4 regions of the Candidatus Clostridium eludens genome follow, and region 1 is predicted to be linked to each of the others. Evidence: riboswitches for the same ligand, from Rfam matches in the RefSeq annotation. Region 1 holds a riboswitch; each other region holds the start of a gene.
What was found. Region 1 has a riboswitch for S-adenosylmethionine ahead of ACJDU8_RS12585 (O-acetylhomoserine aminocarboxypropyltransferase/cysteine synthase family protein). Riboswitches for the same ligand answer to the same signal wherever they lie in the genome.
Positions count from the first base shown of each region.

Region 1 (7,678 bases):
GTTTCCAATTTATTGTGTCAGGTACTTTAATTGGAACTACATTATCAGTGTTGATTGATGAAGCTTCTGATTTAAGCATAGTTTTTGAATCTACAGATTCACTTAAAATACTCATTTTAAGCCTCCCTACATTAATTTTTATTTGGCTGATACATCATAGTATACATCATCAGCAAATTTATCAGGATCTGTATCCTTTTTTAAGAATCCAGTTTTATTTAATTGCTTCACGAAATATTTAACATCATCTTTGGCAGCATCCGTAGTATATTCGAAATCATAGTTCTTGATAAGCTGAGTGACTAATTTTACATCAGTAGTTGATACGTATTTCTTATCCACTTCAATTTTAGCAGCTTCTTCAGGATTTTTTGCAATCCAATCATCTGCTGCTTTATAGGCTCTCACAAGAGCAGCAATTTTCTCTGGGTTATCTTTAATTTCTTTATTAGAAGCATATAAGAAACAACATGATTTTCCTTTGAATAATGGATCTTCTGCAATATCCGTTATTACTCGGTAGTTGCTATCTCGTTCAGCTAGTGTAGCAAATGGATCCCATGCTGCAAAAGCATCAACGTCACCCTTATCTACAGCTTTTGTTAATTGGTCAAGTGGGTAAGGTACCCATTGGACATCTGAGGTTGGATTGATGCCTGCATTAGCCAGTACAACGCTAGTGATAGCCATAGGTGTTCCACCTATTTCATCTACACCTATTTTCTTTCCCTTTAAATCTTTTGCAGTTTTTATTGGTGAATTAGGAGGTACAACTAATTTAATACAACCTTTATGCAGTCCGCCTATAACTTTAATATCAAGACCCTGTTGAACCGAAGGGAAAAATTGAAAGTCACCATTGGTAACAGTAAATTTTCCACTTGCAAGTCCAGTTTTTTGTTCTTCAAAAGTTCCACTTACAAGAGTTACATCAAATCCTTCCTTAGCAAAAAATCCTTTTTCTTTGGCTATGTAAGCTGGAGCACCGCACACTCCACCTCCAAGAGCCTGGATTTCCAGCTTACCGTATTTATATTTTTCCGTTCCCGTAGAAGAAGAATTGCTTTTTTCCCCACATGAAGAAAAGGTGAATACTGTTATAAGCATAAATATAACTATTGATATCTTTTTGAATTTTTTCATAATGACTCCTTTACATTCTTATATCTATAATGCTTTTGGAAATTTTTTTATAAAAGTTTTTTCAAATGCCTGATCTAAATCATTGATTAGATCTTCTGGATCTTCAAGACCTATAGAAAGTCTTATTGTATTATAAGGTATGTCTGAAATTTCTTTTTCTTTAGGTGTAAGCTCGCCATGTGTAGTCTTAGGTGAATTTATAATTAAAGATCTGGCATCACCTATATTAGTATGGTAGCTGAAAAGTTTTATTGAGTCTAAGAATTCATCTATTTGACTATCTGTACCTCTAATACCAAATGAAAAGACCGATCCGGCACCTTTCGGTAAATATTTTTCTGAGAGTTTTTTATAAGTGCTGGTGACTAAAGAAGGATATTTTATCCACTCCACATTGTCATTTTCTTGGAGATAGGCTATTATTTTTTTAGTGTTTGATAACTGTTTTTCTATCCTTTCAGATAAGGTCTCAAGTCCTAAAAGTACAAGATATGCATCAAAGGGGCTTAAGGCTGCACCAAAATAATTTAAATAATTTAGTCTTATCCTTGAAATAAACGGAAATTCAGGAAATACCTCGATAAAATTTCTTGGAGTATTGCCGGTACCTCTTAAAGTATAATAAGGTTCCAAAAATTGAGGGAATTTTCCATTGCCCCAATTAAATTTTCCACTTTCAAGGATTAAACCTGCAATTACATTTCCATGTCCATTAAGTGCTTTAGTAGCTGAGTATATAACAATATCGGCACCGTATTTTATTGGATTTAGAAGATATGGAGTAGCCAGTGTGTTGTCAACAATCAGTGGTATATTATGATCATGAGCTACTTTTGCAATAGTTTCTATATCAGCTACAATGGCATTAGGGTTGCTGATACTTTCTACAAATATGGCTTTTGTATCTGGCTTTATCTGTTTTGAAAGTGCTTCAGCATTATTTATGTCATGAAATTTGTCTATTTTAATACCTAGCTTTGGATATATTTTTTTTAGTCCATCTAATGTTCCTCCATATAAATAAGGGGTGGTAAGTATTCTACCACCATCTTCTGCTACATTGAGGAGTGTATAGGTTATGGCGGCCATTCCTGAACTTAATGCAATAGCTGCCGCAGCACCATCTAAAGCAGCTAAGCGCTTTTCTAATATATCTATATAGTGGGATTACTCAATCTACTATATATGAATCCTAATTCGGTAAATGACAGTAATTTTTGTGCTCTATCGGTTCCACCCAAGTCGAAAGCTGCTGTCTCATATATAGGTACTGACACGGAATGATTGTGTTCTTCAGAATTATAACCTCCTCTTATTTTTATTGTGTCGAATTTTAAACCTTCATTTGACATCATAAGACCTCCTTAAATAATTATTTGTATAAAAATAAGAGGTTGCATCCTAAATAGGATCCAACCTCCAGTTTACTGGTCAGCTAATCTATTCATTATTTTTATAAATATAAAAAAGTTGTTTTATAAGAAAAACAACTTGAAAATTTAAAAATTATTTTTCTTATCTTTCAGGATTCACCTGCTGGAATTGGCACCGTTAAATAAAATAAATTTGGGTTGCCGGGTATCATAGGGCCAGTCCCCTCCACCTCTCTTGATAAGATTTTACTAAATTAATGTAATTATAATACCCAATTTAAGTTTTTGTCAATGGCTAATATTTTAAATATTAAAGACAGCTGCAGATTAAGGATGAGTGATAATTTAAATTTAAGTTAATATGATATCATATAAAATGGGTTATTATTAATTTAGAAAGTAGGTATTTGTAATGAAAAGCTATCTACCAACTATATTTTGTTCTTTGCTAGTGATTTTTTTAGTTATGTTTTTATTATATGGCACAATAAAACATTCTATTGTTAAAGTTATAAAACACTTAAAAAATAAGAACATATTATAGCTACAATTTGAGTATTATAGCTACAATTTGAGTATACATTCTACATTATAACAATATAACATATGCAGTTTTAGGTAGAGACATTTAAATTAGATATTAAAAAGATATTATTGCCTTTGAATCATTTGCATATTGTTGACAAAACAATATATGTATAATATAATAAGTGTTAATTTAGTCTTTAATAAAATAATATTCTTATCAAGAGTGGTTAAGGGACTGGCCCTATGATGCCCAGCAACCTGAATTTGTTTCATGGTGCTAATTCCAGCAGGATAAATCCTGAAAGATGAGAAGGTAAAAAGTAATCAAACTTCTTATGGTTTCTCTGTAGGAAGTTTTCGTTTTTAAATAATATTTAGTTGACCAGATAGACTGGAGACTATGTACCATGCCTCACTTGTTGAGGCTGTGCATAGTCTTTTTTGTTAAAATTCTATAGGAGGTAATAATGTTGAGTATTAATATAAAATTACAGTCACCAGAGGTTGAAATTAGAGAGTCAAGACTTGGCTCCATTACAGGATTTTATGGGGATGCATCTGAACTTTGTAGTATGGCAAAAGAAGGCAGACTTTGTGACAGAAAACATTTTTTCAGTCAATGTCTAGGCTGTAGTTCAGGTAATGCATTGTGTCAATTAGTTATGATACAAGATGCAGTTGTTATAAACCATGCTCCAGTGGGGTGTTCTGCTGATTTTTCGGATTTTAATTTTACAAATAGGGTGGGCCAGATAGAAAGAAATATTCCCCTTAGAAACGCTAGGATATTAAGTACCAATTTAACTGAAAATGACACTATATATGGAGGAGGAGAAAAATTAAAGGCTGCCATAAAAGAAGCGTATGACAGATTTAAGCCTAATGCAATTTTTATAACAACTTCCTGTGCCTCCGGCATTATAGGTGATGATGTAGATAGAGTAGCTGAGGAAGCTCAGGAACAATTTAAAATTCCTGTTGTGTATATTTCTTGTGAAGGTTTCAAATCTAAAATTTGGACGACAGGTTTTGATGCTGCATACCATGGAATAGTGAGAAAAATAGTAAAACCACCGGTTAGAAAGAGAGAAGATGTGGTAAATGTAATTAATTTTTGGGGAAGTGATATTTTTACTGAATTGTTCGGGAAAATAGGCTTAAAACCCAATTATATAGTTCCATTTTCTACAATTGCACAATTGGAGAAAATATCTGAAGCAGCAGCTACTGTACAGATTTGTCCTACACTTGGGACTTATCTAGCCGCATCACTTGAACAGGAATACGGGGTACCAGAAGTTAAGGCACCGCCTGCTTATGGAATAGAAGGAGCAGATAAATGGTTTAGAGAACTTGGAAGAATAACAAAAAGAGAGAAAGAGGTAGAGGATTTAATTAAATCAGAAAAAGATAGGATATATCCGGAACTTGAAAGGTTAAGGGAAAAATTAAGTGGAAAAAGAGCCTATATTACAGCTGGTGCAGCCCATGGACACAGTCTAATTTCTCTTTTAAGAGATCTTAAAATGGAGGTTATAGGCTCATCCATATTCCATCACGATCCTTGTTATGATAATAAACTTGAAAGTGGAAAAAGTTTAGATCATGCGGTTAAAACTTATGGTGATATAAAACACTTTAATATATGTAATAAACAGGCATATGAGTTGGTGAATTCTCTTAATAGGCTAAAACCAGATATATTTGTAGCACGGCATGGAGGTATGTCTATATGGGGTGCTAAACTGGGAATACCAACATTTTTAATGGGTGATGAACAATTTGCACTAGGTTATCAGGGACTGATTAATTATGGTAATAAAATTTTGGATGTACTTGAAACTCCAGAATTCGTTAAAAATATTGCTGCCCATTCTAAGCTTGTGTACACAGATTGGTGGCTTAATCAAAAACCTGACGCTTTTTTGGGGGGGAAATAACTATGGTTAAATTGATAGAAGGGCCTAGACATTATTGTACTCTTGGAGCCCAACAATCTGTAATTGCAATAAAAGGAGGAATACCTATACTTCATTCTGGTCCTGGGTGTGGTGTGAAACTTTTTAGAGGACTTAGTACTGATTCTGGATATCAGGGAACAGGATATTCTGGAGGAGGAAGTATTCCATGTACTAATTCCACGGAAAGAGAAATTGTATTTGGTGGAGAAAGTAGGCTGAGAGAAGTTATTGATGGTACCCTTAAAGTATTAAAAGGGGAATTATTTGTAATACTCACTGGCTGTACGTCAGATATAGTTGGAGATGACGTAGGGCAGGTAGCAAAGGATTATAAAGATCAAGGAGTTCCCATAGTCTATGCTGAAACAGGTGGATTTAAAGGCACAAATTTTATTGGACATGAAATGGTAATCAAAGCTATAATTGATCAATTTATAGGAGAAAAGACTCCGAAGATTAAAAGTGGACTTGTGAATGTGTGGGCATCAGTTCCTTATCAAGATAGTTTCTGGGCAGGAAATTTGAATCAAATAAAGTATCTTTTAGAAAGCATAGGACTTGAAGTAAATATATTATTTGGACCAGATTCAGGCGGGGTAAAAGAATGGAGTACAATACCAGATGCTGAATTCAATCTTGTAGTTTCTCCCTGGGTTGGCATTGAAACTGCAGAATTATTAAGAAAAAAATATGGTACGCCGTATTTGCATTATCCCACACCACCTATAGGTGCCAGAGAAACAAGCAAATTTTTAAGGTCAGTAGCCAGCTTTGCTAAGTTGGATTCTGTAAAGGTAGAAAATTTTATTAAAAAGCAAGAAGATAATTTCTATTATTATTTGGAAAGATCCACTGATTTTTTTCTTGAGTTTAGATATAGTATACCTGGCAGATTTTTTAATATAACAGATTCTTTTTATGCACTTGGTATAAGTCAATTCCTGCTAAACGAGCTAGGCATTCTTCCAGGTGAACAGTATATAACGGACAATACACCAGAAAAATATCAAAACAATATAAAAGATCAATTTAATAAAATATCTTCTACCAGAAAATTTGAAGTGTTTTTCGAAGAAGATGACGGCAGGATACACCATAGACTTAGAAAATATAACCATGGTACTCATATTCCATTAATTTTAGGAAGTTCATGGGATAGAGATATAGTTAAAGAATTAAATGCTTTTGGAATAAATATAACTCTTCCTGTTATGCACAGGCTTGTATTAAATTGTGGATATTTAGGATATAACGGAGGACTTAGATTAATCGAGGATATATATGGAAATATATTAGAGACGTATAAATAGAAAAATTAGAGGCTATATTTATAAAAAATAGTAAAAATATAGCCTTGCTGTTTATCCCACCGCCTGAACCTGAAAATTACTTCGTTTGGAGACGTAATAGTTTACATTGACTGTAGTAGTTGCATAAATTATAATGAATAAAAATATGAAATTTGGTTGACTTGTTATTTATTTAAAAATATTTTATTATAAAAGGTGGAAGAATATGAAAGCTTTACTTGAAGAAAAATTTAATATTAAAGATGCAAAAATCTACAGTAGTAAACTGAATAATATATTAGAAAAAGACATAGGTGAAAATGAAAAGAAAAATGAGGAAGTAAATCATATAAAAACCTCATATATAAATTTTTTAATGGGGTTTTTTAGATTTAAGCCAGTTATACACTCAGGAGAAGGATTTTATAATATAATTTTAAATGAAGTTAATGTATATGGTGAAGGTGATAGCCTGGAGATTGCAAAAGAAAACCTAATAGATAGTATTATAGAATATATTAATATTTATACAGATAAAATTAATATATTTCATAAATTTGAAACTATAGAAAGGCAAGCTTATATGCTTAAGTTAATTCGCTGCAGCGGCAATAGAGAAAAACTAAAAAAGGAAGTGGGATTGTAGCTAAAATTATAATATATTTACATATGTAAATATTAACGATATAATTGTAGGGTATTATGGCATCTAAAAATAAATGCCACTAAATGAGTATTTAGTCTGGTATTTACTTTTAGATAACTAAAATTATAAAGTGGAGAATGAAAGAATGAATGGACAAAAGAGTCATACAGATAATATCCAAAATGAAAAAGCTTTTTTTATACAGACCCATGGGTGTCAGATGAATGAAGAGGATTCAGAGAAATTATCTGGAATGTTAAAAAAAATGGGATATAAAAAAGCAGAAGACAAATTTTCTGCAGATTTAATTATATTTAATACCTGTTGTGTAAGGGAAAATGCAGAGCTTAAAGTATATGGAAATTTAGGTGCTTTAAAAAAATTAAAGCTGCAAAAATCAGAACTTATAATAGCTCTATGCGGCTGTATGATGCAGCAAAAAGATATGGCAGAAAAAATAATTAAAAGATTTCCATTTGTAGATATAATATTTGGAACTCATAATGCTTATAAGTTCCCCGAATATTTGAATACAGTAAAGCAGCAAAATACATCTGTAATAGAAATACAGGATAAAGAGGATGGAATTGTAGAAGGAGTTCCAATAGACAGAGAAAGCAATGTAAAAGCTTTTGTAACTATAATGTATGGCTGCAATAATTTTTGTGCTTACTGCATAGTACCTTATGTAAGGGGACGTGAGAGAAGCAGAAACCCCGAAGATATTGAAAATGAGAT
Region 1 covers NZ_JBJHZX010000017.1:71,146-78,823, reverse strand. Annotated here, with positions in the region: gene ACJDU8_RS12595 (ABC transporter permease) at 1-115, opposite strand, end outside; gene ACJDU8_RS12590 (ABC transporter substrate-binding protein) at 139-1,143, opposite strand; partial or broken gene ACJDU8_RS12585 (O-acetylhomoserine aminocarboxypropyltransferase/cysteine synthase family protein) at 1,168-2,495, opposite strand; SAM riboswitch class I at 2,656-2,761, opposite strand; SAM riboswitch class I at 3,256-3,356, shown strand; gene ACJDU8_RS12580 (nitrogenase component 1) at 3,512-4,984, shown strand; gene ACJDU8_RS12575 (nitrogenase component 1) at 4,987-6,315, shown strand; gene ACJDU8_RS12570 (hypothetical protein) at 6,521-6,940, shown strand; gene miaB (tRNA (N6-isopentenyl adenosine(37)-C2)-methylthiotransferase MiaB) at 7,086-7,678, shown strand, end outside.

Region 2 (7,678 bases), on a different contig from region 1:
TCTCTATATGCATGGATAAATATAAAAGCTGTGTGGGATCCTTATGCAGCCATTAGAACCAGCACTATTCCTATAGCAATAGTTAATAATGATAATGGGACAAGTTTTAGAGGTGAAGAGTTAAATGCAGGAAATAATATTGTAGACAATTTAAAAGCCAATAAAAAACTTGGGTGGAAATTTGTTAATTCTAAAAATGCCAATATAGGCATTTTAGATGGAACCTATTATGCAATGATAGAAATTCCAAAAGATTTTTCCTCAGATCTTGTAAGTATACTTTCAGATAATCCTAAAAAACCAGAGATTATTTATAAAGTGTATACAAAAAATAGTCCACTAGCATCTAAAATTACTGACTCTGCCAAAAACACCTTGATAGATTCAATAAAGTCTAATTTTATCTATTCTGTTAATAAAACCCTTTTTTCTTTTTTAAATACAGTTGGAAAAGATGCAGATAAGAACAAGGAAGATATTATTAATTTAAAAGATGGCATAATAACCTTAAATGACAATATAGATCTTATAACATATGTGCTTGAAAATATAAAAAATAATTCAAATAACTTAACTTCAATACTAACTGAAATGAAAACTGATATTCCCTTAATGAATTCAGGAATAGATATTCTATCACAAAATGATGAAAACAATAAAAATTTTATAGGCTCAATTCAGCCTTCACTGAATAATTCTTTTGACAATATTGCAGTTAACTTGGAAAACGCAAGAGGTGATATTTATAGAACTCAAGGCTTAATAAGCAATTTGAATTCCTTAATCTCAAAGGCAAATTCCTCAAGTGTAGATTCTACTGTAGATAAAATTGGATATGAGTTAGATATACTAATTAATGAAATTAATCCAATTATAAATTTTCTGGATAAAATTAATGATTTTAGCAATAACACTGAAGTATCAAATTTATTGAAATCCTTAAGAAATACACAAAATTCCTTAAAAGGTGAAAAAAACAACATAAATAACTTACAGCAGGAGCTTAATAGTACAAATGAAATTAATAAAAATATATTAAATTCCATGACAAATAATATAGCCAATATAAACTTGCAATTAATAGATGCACAAAATGAATATAATAAAAACACAAGGAGTATTTTAAATTCAATAGCTGGTAATCTAGCCAATTATACAAACAATACTTCTGCAATATTAAAATCTGTTCAAGATTTCAATAAGCAGGGAGGTAACTCCATGGATACTTTACTGCATGGAAGTGAATTAGTTACTATATATTCCGGAAAATTAGATAATAAATTTCTCCAATTCAAAGATATTATAAATAGATTAAGCAATCAGCTAAAACTGGTTACAAACAATGATATAATACAAATAATTACTATATTACAAAACAACCCGGAATTGATGGGAGACTTTATATCCAGTCCTTTTAATGTAAATGAAGAAAATATATACACAGTTTCTAATTTTGGTTCATCCATGGCTCCTACCTATACAGCACTTGCCATATGGGTTGGTTCTATTTTACTTGTAACATTATTAAAAACAGATGTGGCCCCTTTTAATGGAGATGAAAATTTAACTTTAAAAGAAAAATACTTAGGCAAATTACTGACTTTCTTAACCCTAGCTCTAATACAAGGATTTATAGTTTCATTAGGCGATAAAATTTTATTACATGTTCAAATGATAAATGTTTTTCTTATGATTATGGTTTCACTTGCCTCAGCCCTTACGTTTACAGTAATAACCTATACTTTAGTATCTATATTAGGGAATTTGGGCAGGGCTATTTCTATTATTCTTCTTATAATACAGATAGCAGGAAGTGGTGCAACTTATCCAATACAGCTTCAATCATTAATTTTTAGAATATTACAGCCTTTATTTCCGTTTACTTATTCAGTCAGTGGTTTCAGAGAAGCTATTGCAGGGCCCCTTATAGAAACTGTAGTTTTAGATTTTATAGCATTATTTTTGATATCAATATTTTTTATATTAATTGGCTTATTCCTTAAAGAACCATTACACAATAAGATCCATAAATTTCAAGTTAAATTCAAAGATTCAGGTATAGGAGAATAGCTCACGGGAGGTCACATATGAAAAATGTATTTAAAATATTAAAAAGAGATTTAATAAATATAATAAAAATCCCAGCAGTACTTATAATAATTTTAGGATTTTGTTTTTTACCCTCCCTCTATGCATGGATTAATATTAAAGCTTCCTGGAATCCTTATAGCCAGACTAATACCCGTAGGCTTCCCATTGCCATAATTAATGAAGATAATGGAAGCAAATTTAATGAAAAAAATATAAATATCGGAAATGAAATTGTTAAAGAATTGAAAAAAAATAAAACTATCGATTGGATTTTTATAGATGAATGGCAGGGAAATTACGGATTAAATACAGGAGAATACTATGCATTAATTGAAATACCTGAGGATTTTTCCAGTAAAATGTTAAGTCTTACAACATCAAGTCCTGAAAAACCTAGCATTATATACAGATCTAATGAGAAATTAAATGCCGTAGCTACCAAAATTACAGATTCAGCAAAAACTAATTTAATAAGCCAAGTAAAAAGCAACTTCATAAAAACAGCAAGTGAGCAGGTTTTTAAACAATTAAACTCTATGGGAAAAAAATTAGAAAGTGACAAGCCACAAATTGTACAATTAAAAGATACTATTCCTGAAACTATTTCCAGTATAAATGACATAAAAAAGTATATAGCAGAAATAAATTCTAATTCAGAAAACCTACAGCAATATCTAAATGCTCAAAAAGCTGATTTTCCTAAACTATTAGAACAAATTAACGGCCTTCAAAGTATTGTAGCACAAAGCAAATTGTTAGTTTTATCCACCAAACAAACATTGAATTCAACACAGAACAATCTGAACAACGATATAAATGAAATTCAATCACTAAATAACCAGATACAGGATCTCCTAATAAATTTAAATAATATAAATGTCAGTACCGATTTAAGTACTACTATAATAGACCAATTACTAAATTTAGACAATTCTTTAGTAAAAGAAATAAATACCACCCTAGAAATTCTTGAGTCTATTAATGATTTTATACCTAATAATGGAACAAGTGAGCTTATAGATTCACTTACTGGACTAAAAGGCTCAATACAAACTGAAAAAACATATTTAAACCAATTAAAAACATTAATTAGCAGTAATTCATCTAAAGACAGTATCAATTCAGTTATAAATGAACTTTCTACCTTAAACAATGAAATATCCATGAATGCAGTTTCTGTATCTAATGCTTTTTATTCCGATACCTACCAGGCAATGGATATTGTAGCTGACAACTTAACAAACAACTTAAATAATATAGATTCAATATTAGAATCAACAAAAATTCTTGTGCCACAATTAAATACACTGGCTAATTCAGGTATATTAAGCAGTAAAGCATCCTCTGACCAGGCAAATGCTTTAAGCAAAAAGTTGGAAGATGTTCAAAATAAGCTGAATGAATTAAGCAGTAAAATGCAAAATTTAAACGAACAAAATTTAAATGAAATAATAGAATTTATGGGGAAAAATCCAGATGAATTATCCGATTTGCTTTCATCACCAGTAAATGTAAAAAATATTGAAGTTTATAATTCAGGATTATTCGGTTATGCAGTAACACCTTTTTATACTACACTGGCAATCTGGGTAGGCATATTATTATTATCCTCCATATTAACACTAGACTGCAAAGATTTCGAAAATGAAAAAAAATTGGATTTAAAACACAAATACTTTGGAAAATTAAGTTTGTTTTTAATATTATCTTTCATACAAACTACTATTATTACCCTGGGAGATGTATATATATTAAAAGTTTACCCTCAAAATATGCCTCTTATGATGTTGGTGTCACTAGGCTGTAGTATTACATTTACAATTATAATATTCACACTGGCGTCAATACTTGGTAATATTGGCAAAGCTATTGCTGTAATAATTATGGTTTTTCAAATTGCAGGAGCCGGGGGACTTTATCCTATACAGACCCTTCCAAAAATATTTGGTACATTGGCACCATTTTGGCCTTTTACCTACGCTATAGATGGCTTCAGAGAAGCTATATGGGGCCCCTTACAGAAAAATGTATTTAAAGATTTTATAGCACTGGCTGTTTTTTCATGTGCATTTCTGTTTTTATCACTTTTAAAAAGACCTTTGCATAATTTAATAAAAAATTCAGAGCACAAATTTAGAGAATCAGGACTTTAAAGACCTATATAAAAATAGATTTGGCAAATTAATTATTGACAAAAAGGAAATTTTAGTATATCATATGGTGTAAAATCAAATTAAATCTTATCAAGAGCGGTGGAGGGACTGGCCCTATGAAACCCGACAACCAACATTTTATTAAAATGTATGGTGTTAATTCCAGCAGATTATTTCTGAGAGATAAGGAAAATAGTTTCAAATTGGTTTATCGTTAAAGTTATTTTTCTTATAGAAAAATAACTTTTATTTATTTTAACCCCATAATTAAAATTTGAATATTAGAATAATAAGATTTGATTGCCACTAAAACTATTATAATTTAAGGAGGGATTTTATGCCCATAAATATACCTAACAATCTTCCAGCCTCTACAGCGTTAAAAGCTGAAAATATATTTGTTATGAATGAAACTCACGCAACAAGACAAGATATACGACCACTTAATATAGTTATATTGAATTTAATGCCCCTTAAAACTGTTACTGAAATACAGCTTTTAAGACTACTTAGTAATTCACCGCTACAAGTTGATATAACTTTAATGTATTCAAAATCTCATAGTTCAAAAAACACTGCTGAAGAATATCTTATTAAATACTATGAAACTTTCGAAGAAATAAAAAACAGAAGATTTGACGGTATGATAATAACAGGTGCACCTGTAGAGAAACTTGAATTTGAAGATGTTGATTATTGGGAAGAATTAACTGAAATTATGGATTGGAGTACTACAAATGTTTATTCAACTTTATATATATGCTGGGGCTCTCAAGCAGGACTTTACCATCACTTTAAAATTCCAAAATATATTCTCAATAAAAAATTATCTGGTGTTTTCTCTCATACTGTTAACAGGGCTAATACTAAACTTTTTAGAGGTTTCGATGATGTATTTTCTGCACCACATTCTAGGTATACCTTTGTAAAAAGGGAGGACATCGAAAAAGTTCATGAACTAGAAATACTTTCTGAGTCAAAAGAAGCCGGTGTCTATATAGTGTCAACAAAAGGTGGCCGCCAAATCTTTGTTACGGGACATCCTGAATATGATACTTTAACATTAAAATCTGAATACGAAAGAGATATTGGACAAAATTTACCTATAGATATACCCCAAAATTATTTTCCCGACAATGACATAAGTAAACAACCAGTGGCAAATTGGAAAAGTCATTCCAACCTGTTGTTTTTAAACTGGCTTAACTACTACGTATATCAGGAAACACCTTATGATTTAAACAAACTTTAGCAGTATTTACAATAAAGTAAAAATAAAAAAGGCATTCATGCCTTTTTAATATTTACTTCAGATATAAAATTCTATAACCCACACTTTTCTAATGCTTGCTTTAAATCCCAAATAATGTCACCAGCACTTTCTAATCCTATGCTAAATCTAATATATCCTCCTCTAAATTCCTCTGGATAAAAATTAATCCGTTCATCGTTTGGACCGGTGTAAACAATTAAGCTTTCATCATGACCCAGAGAAACAGCTTGAATGATTAGCTTGAGAGAATTAATGAATTTATTATGGGTTTCAACGTCTGCTTTAAGTCCAAAAGAAATAATTCCTGAATACATCTTCATCTGTTTTTTAGCAATTTCATGCTGTGGATGGCTCTCTAGTCCAGGATATGCTACAAACTTTATTGATGGATTTGATTCTAAATACCTGGCAACCTCAAGTGCAGTTTCACTATGCTGTTTCATACGCAGAGGAAGTGTTACAACTCCACGCATAATCAACCATGCATTAAACGGACTTATAGCCCCCCCAAGATTAACCATTGCCTCGCGCTTTATTCTGTCCACAAGCTCCTTTTTTCCAATTACTGCACCTCCCATAGCATCTCCATGTCCATTTATATATTTTGTTAAACTATGTATAACAAGATCAGCTCCAAGCTGTAGAGGATTCTGTAAAAATGGAGATGCAAAAGTGCTGTCAACGCTTAATAAAGCTCCAATAGATTTTGCAATCTTAGCTATTTCCTCAATATCACTTACTTTAGTAGTAGGATTTCCTGGAGTCTCAATATGAATAAGCTTTGTATTTGGTCGTATTGCTTTTTTTATCTCTTCTAAATTAGAAGTATCTACAAGGCTTGCTTCTATTCCATATTTATCTGGTAAATATTCATTTAATAACCTATAAACTGCTATATAAGATACATTAGAACAAATCACATGCGCTTCCTTATTTAGAAAGGTAAAGAATACACCCGCCAGTGCAGCAACACCACTTGCAAGTACTACACAATCTTCTCCCCCTTCAAGAGACGCTAACTTTTCCTGAAGATATACCTGGTTGGCAGACATATTCCTGGTATAAAGCAGCTGATTTGCATCACTCCAATTTATAGAAGATGCATCTTCTGGGAGTCTGTAACAATTTGCCATAGTTATAGGACGTCTAATGGCTCCTGTTTCCTTGTCAATTCCGTTCCCTACATGAACACATCTAGTTATAAAATCACTTTTTTCTTCATTAATCATTTTTATATCTTCCCTCCAATTTATTTTATCATTGCATAATACTGCTTGAGGCAGTATTATGCAACTTAATAGTAGTTATTTTTAAAATCTCCACACATAATTAAAGACTGTTAACTAAGATTTTTTGACTTCGATAAATATTTTTTATTTCATCAACTTTATTAAGTCTTTCCCAAGGGGCATCTATATCATCTCTCCCAAAGTGTCCATATGCAGCAGTATTTTTATATATAGGTCTTTTTAAATCAAGATCCCTTATAATGGCCGCTGGCCTTAGATCAAATAGTTTATTTATAATTTCCACTATTTGGTCATCATTTACCACTTTACCTGTACCAAAAGTATCTACACTTATGGATACAGGTGCTGCCACACCTATAGCATAGGCTATTTCTATTTCAATTTTATCCGCTATACCAGCAGCTACTAAATTTTTTGCCACCCACCTTGCTGCATAAGCCCCTGATCTATCCACCTTAGTTGGATCTTTTCCTGAAAATGCCCCGCCGCCATGTCTTCCATATCCTCCATAGCTATCAACTATTATTTTTCTTCCTGTAAGACCAGAATCTGCCTCTGGCCCTCCTTTTACAAACCTGCCAGTAGGATTAACTAAATATTTTGTATCTGAATCCAGCAGCCATTTAGGTATTGCTGCTTTAACAACCTTATCGATTATGTCCTTTTCAATTCTATCATGACTTATATTATCCTTATGTTGAGAAGATACAAGTATAGTGTCTACCCTTATAGGTCTACCTCGTTCATACTCTACTGTAACTTGTGTCTTTCCATCAGGACCTAAATATGGAATTATACCATCCTTTCTTACTTCTGCAAGTTGTTTTGAAAGCTTGTGTGCCAACACTATGGGAAGAGGTAAATATTCCGGTGTTTCATTTGTTGCAAATCCAAATATTATTCCCTGATCC
Region 2 covers NZ_JBJHZX010000030.1:29,288-36,965, reverse strand. Annotated here, with positions in the region: gene ACJDU8_RS17985 (YhgE/Pip family protein) at 1-2,070, shown strand, start outside; gene ACJDU8_RS17980 (YhgE/Pip family protein) at 2,088-4,244, shown strand; SAM riboswitch class I at 4,329-4,434, shown strand; gene metA (homoserine O-acetyltransferase MetA) at 4,582-5,496, shown strand; gene ACJDU8_RS17970 (trans-sulfuration enzyme family protein) at 5,568-6,746, opposite strand; gene metK (methionine adenosyltransferase) at 6,847-7,678, opposite strand, start outside.
Region 2: linked by a shared signal. The riboswitch ahead of metA (homoserine O-acetyltransferase MetA) and the one ahead of ACJDU8_RS12585 (O-acetylhomoserine aminocarboxypropyltransferase/cysteine synthase family protein) in region 1 are both predicted to bind S-adenosylmethionine.

Region 3 (7,678 bases), on a different contig from region 1:
GAATATATGAGGAGGATTAGAGTGGCTGAGACTAAGATAAATAAAAAAAGTAGTACAATAGTACATCCCCATTATGCTTGTGCAGTGGGTGGTGCATATACTGCAGTAGCAATTAAGAATGGTGTTCCAATTGCGAATTGTGGTCCGGGATGTATGTACAAACAATATTTTTTTATGGGATTTGAAAATGGTTTTCAAGGTTCTACCAGTACTGGTGGAGGTAATGTTGCCAGTGTAAATGTAGGTGAGAATGATATAGTATTTGGAGGTGAAAAAAAACTTGATGATTTAATAAAATCAGTTTTAGCAATTTACAAGGGTGAATTATTTGTGGTAGCTACAGGTTGCACTGGAGAACTTATAGGAGATGATGTTGGAGCAATTGTAAAGAAATACCGTGAGGCAGGTTACCCTATAGTGTATGCAGATACAGCTGGCTTCAAAGGTTCAAACCTTATAGGTCATGAAATTGTTGTGGAAGCAATCATAGACCAATTCGTTGGAGATTATAAAGGTGAAAAGAAAAAAGGATTAATTAATTTGTGGTTTGAGACACCTTTTTTTAATACAAATTGGCGTGGAGACTATCTGGAGATTGTAAGGATTTTAAAGAACGTAGGTTTTGAAGTAAATGTACTTTTTGGACCACAAAGTGGTGGAGCGAAGGAATGGAAGGAAATTCCTAAAGCACAATTTAATCTTGTAATATCACCGTGGGTAGGAGTGAATATTGCGAAACATTTAGAAAAAAAATATAATCAGCCTTATTTGCATATTCCTGTAATACCTATTGGTGAGGAAGCTACTACTGCTTTTATAAGACAATTAGTTGAATATGCAGGAATCGATGCTGAAAAATCAGAAGCGTTCATTGCAGAAGAAGCAGAATTGTATTATTATTTTTTAGATTCTTTTTCACACTTTTTTGCAGAGTATTGGTACGGCTTGCCTTCTCGATTTTCTGTTGTAGGAGACAGTGCGTATACACTTGCCTATACAAAATTTCTATCAGATCAGGTTGGACTTATACCTGTAAAGCAAATCATTACGGATAATCCGCCAGAGCAATTTAGAGAGAAAATAAGTAAGGAATTTAGGAATCTATCAGAAGGTGTATCTGTGGAAGTAGAATATATTGAAGATGGTTATCTTGCAGAAAAATCACTTTCAGAAGCCGATTTTGGTTCAGGAGTTCCATTGATATTAGGTTCATCATGGGAATCTGATGTAGCACGAGAAAAAAATGCATTACTAATAGAAATAGATCCGCCTTCTTCTGAGACAGTAGTACTGAACAGATGTCATATAGGATATAGAGGTGCCCTGCAGTTGATAGAGAGAATTTATACGTCAACTGTAGGTGGAAAATAAAAAATAATAATTATAAAAAATTAACTATTGACAAAACATCTAAAAAATTGTATAGTATCATCAATAAGTAAAGAAACTTAAAGTTGATTAAAATTTAATATAGAATTTCTTATCAAGAGAGGCGGAGGGACTGGCCCTATGATGCCCGGCAACCTGAATATTATTTATTCAATGGTGCTAATTCCTGCGGGGTAACCTGAAAGATGAGATATTAAGAAAGATTTAAACTTCTTACATTTCATCTGTGAGAAGTTTTTTACTTATATAATATTAATTTCGATACTTTAGTTGACCAGACACACTGGAGACTAAATAAACTGAATTTTATTCGGTTTATTTAGTCTTTTTTTATATTTAAGTTATCTAGAAAGGAGATAAATAAAATATGAGTGTAGATTTTGCAAGAAGTATAGAGGAGAGGACATTAACGCATCCATGTTACAACTGTATTTCTCACAAGTATGCAAGAATGCATATTCCTGTAGCACCAAAGTGTAATGTTAGTTGTAATTTTTGTAATAGAAAATACGATTGTGTGAATGAAACTAGGCCGGGAGTAACCAGTGAAGTTTTAACACCTAAAAAGGCCAGAGATAAATTTAATATAGTAAAAAACAAAGTGAAAAATTTGACTGTGGTAGGTATAGCAGGTCCGGGAGATCCGCTGGCAAATTTTGAAGAAACTAAAAAGTCTATAGAATTAATAAAAAAGGAATCGCCGGATATCACGTTTTGTCTTTCTACTAATGGATTGATGCTGCCTTTTTATGCAGATGAAATAATAAGACTGGGAGTCACTCATGTGACTATAACTATAAATGCAGTTGATCCTAAAATAAGTGCAAAGATATACAAATTTGTTAATTATTTAGGCAATGTACTTGAAGGGGAAGAGGCAGGAAATATATTATTGAATAATCAATTGTCAGGTCTTAGGTATATTACTCAAAAGGGTGTAATATGCAAGGTAAATATTGTAATGATAAAGGGAATCAATAGTAATCACATTCCTGAAATAGTGAAAAAGGTTAAGGAATGTGGAGCATATATGACAAATATTATGCCTCTTATACCGGTTAAAGACAGTGTATTTGAAAATATGCCTACAGTGAGTGATCTGGAGCTAAATGATATGAGAAAAAAATGCCAGCTAGATTTAAAGCAGATGTATCACTGCAAACAATGTAGAGCAGATGCAATAGGAACTTTAGATAAGGATATATCCGGTGAATTTAGAGGTGACAATGAAGAAGGTTTTAAAGGAGAAAATGTAATTGATCTTAAAAATAAAGGAAAACTTTACAAGGAAAGTAATTATAGATTTGCAGTTGCAACTAAGTCTGGCGTAAATGTAGATGCACATTTTGGACATGTGTCACAATTCTATATATACGATGTAGTAAATGGAAAGATTGAATTTAAGGAAAAAAGAATTATAAATAAATATTGCAATGGCATAGAGGAATGTGACGGACATGACAATAAAATATCAAATATTTTAAGAACTATAGAGGATTGCAATGCAGTACTTGTATTAAGAATAGGTTTTGAGCCTTTAAGCAAATTACGTGAAAAGGGAATAAAGGTATTTCAAATGTATTTTAATATAGAACAGGGCATAAAAAAAGCTATAGAATTACTTGAAAAAGATTCGTAAAAAACATTAAAAGTATTCCAAATGCAGAAGAAAGAGCCAAAGTGAATAAATTTGATAAATATACTAAAGATTCATCACCAAATTTTGTAGTTGAAGATTAGAGGGGGGGAGTTAAGTGAGTAAAGTAGTTGAAGAATTAAAGCCTGATGATTATAAAATTATAGTTAAAGATGTACAGAAATTTTATAATATAAAATCTGAAGGTAACCAAAAAGTGGATGAATTTTTAGCTCTGGATAGTTTGAATTTAAAAATAAAACAAGGAGAATTTATAACTATTGTAGGGCCTAGTGGATGTGGAAAATCAACTTTTTTAGATGTTCTAGCTGGATTATCTAAACCTACATCAGGCGAAATATATATAGATGATAAATTGATTACAGGACCAGATCTGGATAGAGGTATTATCTTTCAGGGATATGCACTGTTTCCTTGGAGAACTGTAGAACAAAATATTGAATTTGGCCTTGAAATAAAAGGTGTACCAAAGGATAAAAGAAGAGAAATAAGTAATAAATTTATTAAGCTTGTAGGATTAAGCAATTTTGAAAAAAGATATCCACATGAGTTATCGGGAGGTATGAAACAGAGGGTAGCAATTGCAAGAGCTTTAGCCTATGATCCTGATGTTTTACTTATGGATGAGCCTTTTGCTGCAGTAGATGCCCAAACTAGGGAACTGCTTCAGGAAGAATTGTTAAATATATGGGAAGAAACTAATAAAACTATTGTATTTATAACTCATAGTATTGAAGAAGCAGTATTTTTAGCGGATAGAGTAGTGGTAATGGCTTCTAATCCAGGCAGGATTAAAGAGATTATTGAAATAAACCTTCCAAGGCCCAGAAGCACCGTTAATGTAAGGATGTCTCAAGAATTTAATTCTAATAGAAATCGAATATGGGAATTACTTCATGATAATGATAAAAAATATGTGATTTAGAAATTATAATTTTGGCAACAATTGTATTTTATTAGTTAAATCAAGGGAGGATATAACATATGAAGAAATTCAATCTTAATACTTCTGTAGTAGACACCCGTGAGCAGCGGCTGGGGACTATTATTGGCTGGAAAACTGGAAAAGCTTCAGAGCTTTCTAAAGACTCTGCCTTTACTTGTGCAGGCTGTAAAGGAAATGGAGGAAAGAGGCTTTGTGAGGCTACAGGGCCTTTTACACAAGGTTCTACTTGCAGTGAGCAAATGGTAGAATGTCAGGCAGGAAATGTAAGAGATGCAGTTTTAATTCAGCATGCACCCATAGGCTGTGGAGCTGGTCAGGTAATCTATAATTCTATATATAGAAATGGACTTGCTATTAGAAATTTGCCTATAGAAAATATAAAAATAATTAACACCAATATGAAAGAAACAGATATGGTATTTGGGGCACTTGACAAATTGGAACGGTCTATAAGAGATGCTTGGGATAGACATCATCCCAGGGCAATATTTATTGGAACATCCTGTGCATCAGGAATAATCGGAGAGGATGTAGATAGTGTAGCCACCAAAATGCAGGAAGAACTTAATATTCCGGTTATTCCTATGTATTGTGAAGGATTTAGATCGAAGCACTGGAGCACGGGGTTTGACGCTACCCAGCATGGAATTTTAAGGCAGCTAGTTAGAAAAAATCCTAAGAAACAAGAGAATTTAGTAAATATAATTAACCTTTGGGGCAGTGATGTATTCACGCCTATGCTGGCAGAGTTAGGACTTGAAGTTAACTATGTTATAGATTTAGCTAAAGTGGAAGATTTAGAAAGGCTTTCAGAAGCTGCAGCTACTGTTACCTTCTGTAACACTTTAGGTTCTTATATGGCGGCTGCTTTAGAAGAGCATTTTGGAGTACCTGAAGTTAAGGCACCTCAACCTTATGGAATCGCAGGAACGGATGCATGGTTAAGAGAGTTAGCAAGAGTTACACATAGAGAAAAAGAAGCGGAAATATATATAGAAAAAGAACATAAAAGAATAGCACCTAAAATAGAAGAACTTAAAAAATTATTAAAAGGTAAAAAGGGTTATGCGGCTACAGGTTCAGCTTATTCTCATGGGCTTATTGCAGTGCTTAAAGAACTTGGAATTCAGGTAGATGGATCTTTAGTATTTCACCATGACCCGATATATGACAATAATGATTCTAGCAAGGATACTCTTAAATTCCTAGTGGATAACTATGAGGATGTTGCTAATTTTAGTGTAAGTAACAGGCAGCAGTTTCAGTTTTATGGGTTGCTTAAAAATGTAAACCCAGATTTTATTCTTATCAGGCATAATGGACTAGCCCCTCTGGCCTCCCGAATGGGAATTCCTGCAGCTCCACTGGGAGATGAACACCATGCCATAGGCTACAGCGGAATTTTAAATTTAGGTGAAACCATTTTGGAAATACTTCAGCATAAAAGATTTCATCAGGATTTATCAGAGCATACTAAGCTGCCTTATACAAAATGGTGGCTTGAGCAGAAAGATCCGTATATATTAGAAAAAAATAGTTTTGTGCAAATTTAATGGAATAGTTATTAGGGGATGATAATTTATGAAAGTTAACTTAAACACTTCTGTGGTAAAGACCCGTGAACAACGCCTTGGCACTATAATTGGATGGAAAACCGGAAGAACTTCAGAGCTTTCTAAAGATTCGGCATATACCTGTGGAGGATGTAAAGGTAATGGAGGAAAGAGGCTTTGTGAAGCCATAGGTCCTTTTACCCAGGGGTCAAGCTGTAGTGAAAGAATGGTGGAGTGTCAGGCAGGAGAGGTGAGAGATGCAATTTTAATTCAACATTCTCCCATAGGTTGTGGAACCAGCCAGGTAGCTTGTAATTCTATATATCGTAATGGCCTTGCAAATAGAAAATTACCTGTAGAAAATATGAAAGTAATTAATACTAATATAAAGGAAACAGATATGGTATTTGGAGCACTTGAAAAATTAGAACGATCTATAAGGGATGCTTGGGAGAGGCATCATCCTAAAGCAATTTTTGTTGCAACCTCTTGTGTTACTGGTATTATTGGAGAGGATATAGATAGTGTGGCAAGTAAATTGCATGAAGAGTTTCAAATTCCTATTGTTCCTATGTATTGTGAAGGCTTTAGGTCAAAGCACTGGAGTACAGGATTTGATGCTACCCAGCATGGAATCTTAAAATATATAGTTCGTAAAAGCTCTAAAAAACAAGAAGATCTGGTAAATGTAATTAATCTTTGGGGCAGCGATGTATTTACTCCAATGTTAGCTGAATTGGATCTTAGGGTTAACTATGTAGTGGATATGGCAAAGGTAGAGGATCTAGAACAGCTTTCAGAAGCTGCTGCTACGGTTTCATTTTGTCATACATTATCTTCTTACCTGGCAGCTGGATTGGAAGAGCAATTTGGGGTTCCAGAAGTTAAAGCCCCTCAACCTTATGGAATTGCTGGAACAGATGCATGGATAAGAGAATTAGCGAGAGTTACCCATAGGGAGGAAAAAGCAGAAGCATATATAGAAAAAGAACATAAAAGAATAGCACCCAGGATAAAAGAACTTAAAAAATTACTGAGTGGTAAAAAAGGTTATGCAGCTACAGGCTCAGCTTATTCCCATGGCCTTATTGCAGTGCTTGGGGAGCTTGGTATTCAGGTGGATGGTTCCTTAGTATTTCATCATGATCCTGTATATGATAATAATGATCCTACTAAAGATTCCCTGAAGTTTTTGGTAGACAACTATGGTGATGTTCCTAATTTTAGTGTAAGTAATAGACAGCAGTATCAATTCTATGGACTGCTTAAAAATGTTAATCCTGATTTTATTATTATAAGACATGCAGGACTTGCCTCTTTAGCTTCCCGTATGGGTATACCGGCAGTTCCACTTGGAGATGAACATCATGCGGTAGGTTACCAGGGAATTTTAAATTTAGGAGAAACTGTTTTAGATATACTTGCACATAAAAAATTCCATGAGGATCTATCTTCTCATGTTAAATTACCTTATACAAAATGGTGGCTTGATCAGAGGGATCCTTATATATTAGAAAAGCAACATTATGTTATATATTAGAAAAATAGCAGTGACTTTATAGAATAGGAGTGGATATAGTGTCCAATATAGAAATAGAATTAAAAGATATAAATAAAACTATAGAAAAATCAAATTCTATTGAACAGATTAGGTATGGATGTGCCCTGGGAGCTGTACACAGTGCTTTTGCAATTCCTAGAGTAATTCCTATTGCCCATTGTGGTCCGGGTTGTGTGGACAAACAAACTGCCAACATAGCTTTTTATAATGGATTTCAAGGAGGAGGCTATGGAGGAGGTTCTGTTGTTCCAAGTTCAAATATTTATGAAAAAGAAGTTGTATTTGGTGGTGAAGACAGATTAAGAGAACTTATAGATGCAACCTTTAAAGTCTTAGACGCAGATTTATTTGTAGTTATGACTGGGTGTATTCCAGACACTGTGGGAGATGATGTAGGAGCTGTAGTAGGAGAATTTCAGGATGAAGGACGTCCTATAGTATATGCAGAAACAGGTGGATTTAAGGGAAATAATTTCACAGGACATGAACTGGTTACAGAAGCTATTATTGATCAATATGTAGGTGACTATGATGGACCTTTAGAAAAGGGGCTTGTAAATGTGTGGTCACTA
Region 3 covers NZ_JBJHZX010000021.1:54,738-62,415, forward strand. Annotated here, with positions in the region: gene ACJDU8_RS14475 (nitrogenase component 1) at 22-1,371, shown strand; SAM riboswitch class I at 1,478-1,581, shown strand; gene nifB (nitrogenase cofactor biosynthesis protein NifB) at 1,757-3,028, shown strand; gene ACJDU8_RS14485 (ABC transporter ATP-binding protein) at 3,144-3,971, shown strand; gene ACJDU8_RS14490 (nitrogenase component 1) at 4,031-5,545, shown strand; gene ACJDU8_RS14495 (nitrogenase component 1) at 5,574-7,085, shown strand; gene ACJDU8_RS14500 (nitrogenase component 1) at 7,124-7,678, shown strand, end outside.
Region 3: linked by a shared signal. The riboswitch ahead of nifB (nitrogenase cofactor biosynthesis protein NifB) and the one ahead of ACJDU8_RS12585 (O-acetylhomoserine aminocarboxypropyltransferase/cysteine synthase family protein) in region 1 are both predicted to bind S-adenosylmethionine.

Region 4 (7,678 bases), on a different contig from region 1:
TGCTTATTATATATTAGATTGCTGGCTTCATCCAATTCATTGAAAGCCTGTATGTAATTTTTCTTTTTAATATAGTTGTCTACAACATTTATATGTGAATTTACTGTTTGTCCATCTTGTAAAAATTCTTTATCAGCTTTTAAAGTTTGATTATTAGGTCGTAAATTTAAAGCTTTACTTATTTCTTCATAGGCTTTTGATATATTACCTTGAAGTGCCATACTTTCAGCACTTATCCTTTTCTTTTCTATGTTTTTTGAAAGGGCTATTTCATAAAAGTAGTAACCAGAGGTTATAAATATCACAAATATTATAGATAAAAGAGGAATAATTGTATTCAGATTTTTGTAAAAAGGAAGTTTAGCATGATTTTCAGTTTTACTTTCTTTATTATAACAAGTAACTTTTAGGTTATTTGCACATTTATCTGGGGATAAAGCTTTCATTTGATCTTTTTTTATTGTTTGTTTTAAAGCTTGTCTAATTTTGTGAACTTTAATAGTGCTGCCATTTAAGTTATTTTCTTTTTCTAGGTCTTTTTCCAGCTTAGATCCACAACTGTGACAAAATACAGCTTCATTGGAAACTTCAGTTCCACATTTAGAACAAAATATCATAGTTAGTATTCTCCTTAGCACTGTATTAATTTTGATACTCAGTACAACTATTATATCCTGAAGTATCAAATCTAGATAAATATTGAAGATTAAAGTGTCTTAAATATTTATTACGTTGTATATTTATTGTACCAAAAATTTTATACTTGTACTATATTAATTTTATTATAGCAAGTATTATTACATTATGTAAATATATGTATAAGATGCGTATAAAATATTTGTTTACTGCCTGGATTATAATTTAAAAAATTTTAATTAAAGCATAAAAGGTATAATATTATAATTAAGTAAGTATTGTGTTAAAATATAATAATGAATTTAGTTGACATTTGGTAAAAAGGGAGGTATATAACAGTTGAAATAAATCTATACAAATCTATAAAAATATATTGAATAATACTAAATTTCATGTTTTTCTTATTTCAAGGAGTGATTAACTTGAAATATTATTCAATAGGTGAATTTGCAGAACTAATAGGTAAAACACTCCAAACACTAAGAGCCTGGCACAAAAAAAGGAACTTTTATTCTACATCTAAAACAAAGAAGATGATTAAGGAGTTGTTGGAAGATGATAAAGGCGATTAAAGTACGATTACTGCCAACAGCAGAGCAGGAAAAACAGATGTGGAAGTCAGCAGGGACGGCCAGATATATATTTAATTGGGCATTAAATAAACAAATTCAACATTTTGAGAGAACTGGTAAATTAAATAAAATATCTAATGGTGTTTTGAGAAAAGAACTTACAAAATTAAAACAGACAGAAGAATTTAGTTGGCTTTACCATGTGTCAAATAATATTGCAAAACAGGCTGTTAAAGATGTATGTATGGCAATAGATAGATTTCATAATGAAAGTAAGAAACATGGATATAGGTATAGAGTATCAGCAATAAAAAATGGTAAACCATTAACATTTAGTGACTTTGAAGATTTTCCAAGACTTAAAAGTAGAAAAAAATCAAAAATATCATTTTATAATGATACAGATAAATTAAAGGTTAAAGAAGATAAGGTCTTAATAGAGAAAGTTGGCTGGGTTGAAGTTGCCGAAAAAGGTAGAATACCTACAGGTGTTAAATATACTAGTCCAAGAATAACTAATGATAATAAGTATTGGTATATATCAGTCGGCATAGAAGAAATAGGGCCAATAACAGAAAAAACAGATATATCAATAGGTGTGGATTTGGGATTAAAAGATTTAGCAATAGCTTCAAATATAGATAAACCATTTAAAAATATTAATAAGTCTAAAGAAGTTAAAAGGCTAAAAAAGAAACTTAAAAGAAAGCAGAGACAAGTTTCAAGAAAGTATGAAAAGAGTAAAATTCAAATAGGAAAGGAAGGTGAAAACCGTTATAAATTTGCTAAAACAAACAACATTAAGAAATTGGAGAAAGAAATAAAACTTATTCAAAGAAGGCTTTCAAATATTCGTTTAAATCATATACATCAAGTAACTACCGAGATAGTGAAAATCAAACCATCAAGGATAGTTGTAGAAGATTTAAATGTTAAAGGTATGATGAAAAATCGTCACTTATCCAAAGCAATACAAGAACAATGTTTTCATAAATTCATAAACATTTTAAAGTACAAATGTGAATTTAATAGCATTGAGTTTGTAAAAGCAGATAGGTTTTATCCTTCATCAAAGACTTGTTCATGTTGTGGTGAAATTAAGAAAGATTTAAAACTTAAAGACAGGGTTTTTATCTGTCAATCATGTAACCATAAGATTGATAGGGATAAAAATGCGTCAATAAATCTTTCAAGGTATAAAAAATCAGCATAATATCACTAACAAAATAATGCTGATATGTACTGTTCGTTACGCAGGAATTTAAGCCTTTGGAGCAACATGTCAAACTGGAGTAGTTTTTATAACAAAACAGGCTGTGTTGAATAAGGAAAAATCTCTAAACATTAGATTTTAGTAGATTTTGTGTAACGGTAAATATGTTTGACATAAATATTTTTAATAAAATGAATGAAAAAGAAAAGTATGATAATATGCTTACTATGCTGGAATCTCTTGTAAAAGATGAGTTAGATGATATTTCTAATTTATGTAATTCGGTGGCTCTTATAAAAGCATTAGTAGATAAATTGAATTGGTGTGGGTTTTACTTGATTAAAGATAATGAATTGGTGGTGGGACCCTTTCAGGGAATGCCAGCTTGCAGTAGAATTAAGATTGGAAGAGGGGTTTGCGGCACTTCAGTAAAAGAGAAAAGGATCTTGAATGTAGGTGATGTACATAAATTTGAAGGTCACATAGCCTGCGACTGTGCCTCAAATTCAGAACTTGTAATTCCCATAGTTAAAGAAAATAAGATATACGGAGTACTGGATATGGATAGTCCCGAAATAGATAGATTTAAAGAAGTTGAAGTAGAGTATTTAAAAAAGTGTGTTGAAATTTTAAATAAATATGTAAATTGGGAAAAAGTAGTTTCATTTAAATAGAGTGGGGAGATAGATATGAATAAAAAAGATTTATCAAACATAAGGAAAGAATTTAAATTGGGAAGCTATATGCTTACAATTAAGGAGATTTATAGTATATATTTAAAAAAAGATAATGGAGAAATAATAACCAGAGAGCTGGAATATTTTGAAATGATGGAAGTGGAAAAAAGAGAACTTTATCTAGATAATTTTAAAAAGATACTTACAGGAGCTTTAGACTCCAAAATATTTGAATTAAATTTTAAAAATGTAAGTGAAAAAAAATCAGGGGAAGATACCCAGTATATATTATATGAAGCCTTAAGTAGAGGGGATGGTATAGCTGAATTTGCTGATAAAATAGTAGATAAAATTTCTAAAAATTATACTTATGATACGGATATAGTTATAAGTTTTACAAGGGCAGAATACTATAGTTCCAATAAGACAAAAAAAGAATCCTTAGATGATTGTGTACAAGCTATAGAGGTTATATTATGCAGCATAAATAAAGTTGAAATACCTAAAAAAGTATTAAAATTTGACTATACGGAAATGAGGTTCAAACCTAATTCTACAGTAGATATGATTATAAATTTAAATTCTCCCGTAGAAGGTTTCATGTTTCCTAGTTTTACATCTCAGTATGTAGATGTAAATAAAATAGTATATTATTCTTCAAAATCAAAGAATATAAACAATACTTTTGTAGAAAAAGTATTGGAATGTACTATTAAGCCTACAGCTCTAGAGGAAAAGGAGAGTTTTAATGCGATTTTATGTACAGCACTGGGAGGTAAAATAAAACCCCATATTATGCAGGATATATATGAGATAATAAATGAAAAAATTGAAGAAGAGGAAGAAGAACCTACTTTGGATATAAATGAAGTAACTAGGGTTTTAGAAGAGAGTGGTGTAGAGGACACTCAAATAGTCAGAAGTGCTTTTGAGGAAGTATGTGGAGGAGATTATGAATTTAAAGTGAGAAATGTAGTACCAGATTTTAAAAGTAAATCTATAAAAATAGAAAATGAGAGTACTAATATAACTATAAGCCCTAGAGATTTAAGTAGTGTAAAGCAGGTAGTTAATAAATGGGGTAAAAAGTGTCTATTGATAGAACTTAAAGAGGATATGGTCCTAGATGGACTTGATTTGGAAACAGAGCAAATAGAAAAACATATCTAATATCTTATAAATATAAGGATGTATTTAATAAATACATCCTCATGTAAACTTAATTATAATCCTATTTTTTAAATATGCCAAAAGGTTTTCCTGTAGGTAAAAATTCCCTTCCAAAGTGAGGGTTTAATACAGCAGCAGCGGAACCATAAAAAGCTATAAGTGATGCTAATAATTCAGCTATTCCTGCTAGTTTAATAGAAAACTTTGGTGAAATGCCAAAATAAGTGAGTGCTAATCCTATAAACAAAAAGTTTATAAGAAAGAAAACTAAGAATAGTACCTTGTTGGTCTCAGCTGCTCCTATGGTCATAAATACAGTAAATATCAAGTATGCTATAAATGCAAATCCTAACTGCTTATGATCCATTCCAACTGTAATACCCTTTCCGAATACACCTGCGCCCATCATCCATGTCATGCCTACTGAGAACCAGAATAATGCAAAAGCTCCAAATGCTGTCGCTCCAAAAGTGTTTTGTCTTTTAGAATCGTTGATACAAGCAAATAGTTGGGCAAAACCGCCTAAAAATATGGCCCAGGGAATTATAAGAGAAGTCCCTTCGGTGATGCCAAGCTTCTCTGCAGAAGCTATTAATGTTACCACAGCAAGTCCAAATAATCCTAATGCAGATGGATCGCAGTTGGCAATTTTGATGTGTTGAGTTTCATTTGAATTCATAATAGTCCCCCTTATAAGTTATATTTGTAAAACGCTTACACATACATAATGTATCAAAAAAAAATGCATTTGTAAAGTCAATTTTGAAATTTCATAAATTTAGTTTTTTTTGCCCGGGTGAGAATGGAATTTATTTAATTTTTTATAACAATAGAATTTTTAAGTCGCTAAATGGTTTAGTAGTAGGTATAGGTTATTTCTAATTGAGAATTAAGATTTAACAATGAAGATTGAACTTTGTAAATGTAAATTTCTGGATTTATACGATAAAAAATATTGACATGATTAAGTATTATTGATATAATATTTAATACAATATTAAATATTTAAATGAACTTATTAAGAGAGGTGGAGGGAAAGGCCCTATGAAGCCCGGCAACCAGCATTTTATAATGCAGTGGTGCTAATTCCTGCAGCTTGTAGCTGGAAGATGAGTAAATCATTGGAATTTAAACTCAAGGATTTACCTTGGGTTTTTTATAATTTAACTGAACTTTAAAAGTTGACCAGAAAAACTGGAGACTAAATCTTAACTTATAAATATAAGATCTAGTCTTTTTTGTTTTGGTATATTTAAGTAAGTATTAAAGAAAGGGGGTAAAAAAGGTAGGTATTATGATAAGCATAAGAGATTTAAATAAGACATTTAATACACCTAATGGTAAAGTTGAAGTTTTAAAAAATATAAATCTTAAAATTGAGAAAGGAGATATTTTTGGTATTATAGGATTCAGCGGAGCTGGAAAGTCTACTATGATACGCTGCTTGAACAGACTTGAAGAACCTACCTCTGGTACTGTATTTATTGGAGATAAGGATATTACAGCTATGGGTAAAGATGAACTTAGGGAAGCCAGAAAGAAAATTGGAATGATATTTCAAGATTTTAACTTGTTTCATTCAATGACTGTATATAAAAATGTAGCTTTCCCTCTAAAGATAGCTGGCTATCCTAAAGGAAAAATAAAAGATAGAGTACATGAGATATTAGATTTGGTAGAGTTAAGTGATAAAATAGAGTCCTATCCTGCCCAATTAAGTGGAGGTCAAAAGCAAAGGGTGGGTATAGCAAGAGCTCTGGCCAATGAGCCAGATGTTTTGTTAAGTGATGAAGCTACTTCGGCATTGGATCCGCAAACTACTTATTCTATATTGGAACTTTTAAAAGATATAAATAAGAAACTTAATTTAACTATCCTACTTATAACTCATGAGCTAGATGTTATTAAATATATATGTAATAATATGGCTGTAATCGAAGAAGGTAGTATTGTGGAAACAGGAAGTACAAATTCAGTATTTTTAAATCCTAAAAGTAATACTGCTAAAAAGTTTGTTAAAATAATGGGAAATCTCAGTATGAATTCTGCATGTACTGGAGGTGGGGTAATATGACTGACGATTTTAAATCTTTGATTATGAAGGGATTATGGGAAACCATAGAAATGGTAATTATAGCTGGTGGTATAGCCTTACTTATAGGACTGCCGCTTGGAATTATTCTGGTTGTTACTAAAAAAGGACATATTTTAGAACATGAAAAGTTAAATAAGATATTGGCTACTATAGTAAATGCAGTAAGATCCCTTCCCTCTGTAATATTAATTGTGGTTCTACTGCCATTAGCTAGATTAGTTGTAGGGACTACATTGGGCATGAAAGCAGCCATTGTACCTATATCTATAGGAATATCACCTCTTTTAGCTAGAATTATTGAAACATCATTGGAGCAAGTAGAATGGGGGAAAATTGAAGCAGCCTTATCTGTAGGCGCAAAACCATTTCAGATTATATTAAGGATTTTAATACCAGAGGCCCTTCCTTCTCTTGTAAAGGGAGTTACAATTTCAATTATATCCATTATTGAATTTACTGCCATAGCTGGTGTTATAGGAGCAGGAGGGTTAGGAAGTCTGGCAATACGTTTTGGTTATCAGAGATTTCGTAAAGATATTATGGTAGCTACAGTGGTGATATTAATTTGTCTGGTACAGTTCATACAATTTTCAGGAGACCGTATTTCCAAGCATGTGAATAAAAAAAGGTATAAATTTGATTAATTATTTTTAAGGAGGATAAATTAATATGAAAAGAAAAAGTATAGTATCTTTATTGTTAGTACTAGCCATAGGGCTATTGTCAGGTTGTGGCAGTGGAGGAGATTCAAAAAATACTAGTAGTGGAAATGGCAAGAGTAACAAGGTCACTGTGAAAATAGGAGCAGCAGCAGTGCCTCATGCAGAAATATTAAATCATATAAAACCTGAATTAGCAAAGGAGGGGATAGATTTACAAGTTGTTGTTTTAGATAGCGAAGATGAGTTAAATCCAGCTTTACAGGAAAAACAAATAGATGCTAATTATTTCCAACATTTACCTTATCTGGAATCTGTGTCTAAGGAGAAAGGATATAATTTTGCAGTGGCCGGAAAAGTTCATGTAGAGCCAATAGGTTTTTATTCTGATAAAATTAAATCTAAATCTGAAATTAAGGATGGGGCTCAAATTGCTATACCTAATAATCCTTCTAATGAATATAGGGCTTTAGTACTTCTTCAAACACAGGGATTAATTAAGCTAAAGGCGGGGTTGGCTAATTACAGTGCTACACCCGGAGACATTGCAGATAATCCTAAAAATTTAAAATTTGTAGAAGTTGATTCTGCTCAGCTGCCAAGAGTATTACAGGATGTGGATGGTGCTGTAATAAATACAAATCTTGTGCTGGAAG
Region 4 covers NZ_JBJHZX010000020.1:88,011-95,688, forward strand. Annotated here, with positions in the region: gene ACJDU8_RS14200 (FxLYD domain-containing protein) at 1-617, opposite strand, end outside; partial or broken gene ACJDU8_RS14205 (MerR family transcriptional regulator) at 1,059-1,136, shown strand; gene ACJDU8_RS14210 (RNA-guided endonuclease InsQ/TnpB family protein) at 1,192-2,421, shown strand; gene ACJDU8_RS14215 (GAF domain-containing protein) at 2,586-3,095, shown strand; gene ACJDU8_RS14220 (DUF4317 family protein) at 3,111-4,268, shown strand; gene ACJDU8_RS14225 (acetate uptake transporter) at 4,330-4,947, opposite strand; SAM riboswitch class I at 5,281-5,384, shown strand; gene ACJDU8_RS14230 (methionine ABC transporter ATP-binding protein) at 5,563-6,342, shown strand; gene ACJDU8_RS14235 (methionine ABC transporter permease) at 6,339-7,007, shown strand; gene ACJDU8_RS14240 (MetQ/NlpA family ABC transporter substrate-binding protein) at 7,033-7,678, shown strand, end outside.
Region 4: linked by a shared signal. The riboswitch ahead of ACJDU8_RS14230 (methionine ABC transporter ATP-binding protein) and the one ahead of ACJDU8_RS12585 (O-acetylhomoserine aminocarboxypropyltransferase/cysteine synthase family protein) in region 1 are both predicted to bind S-adenosylmethionine.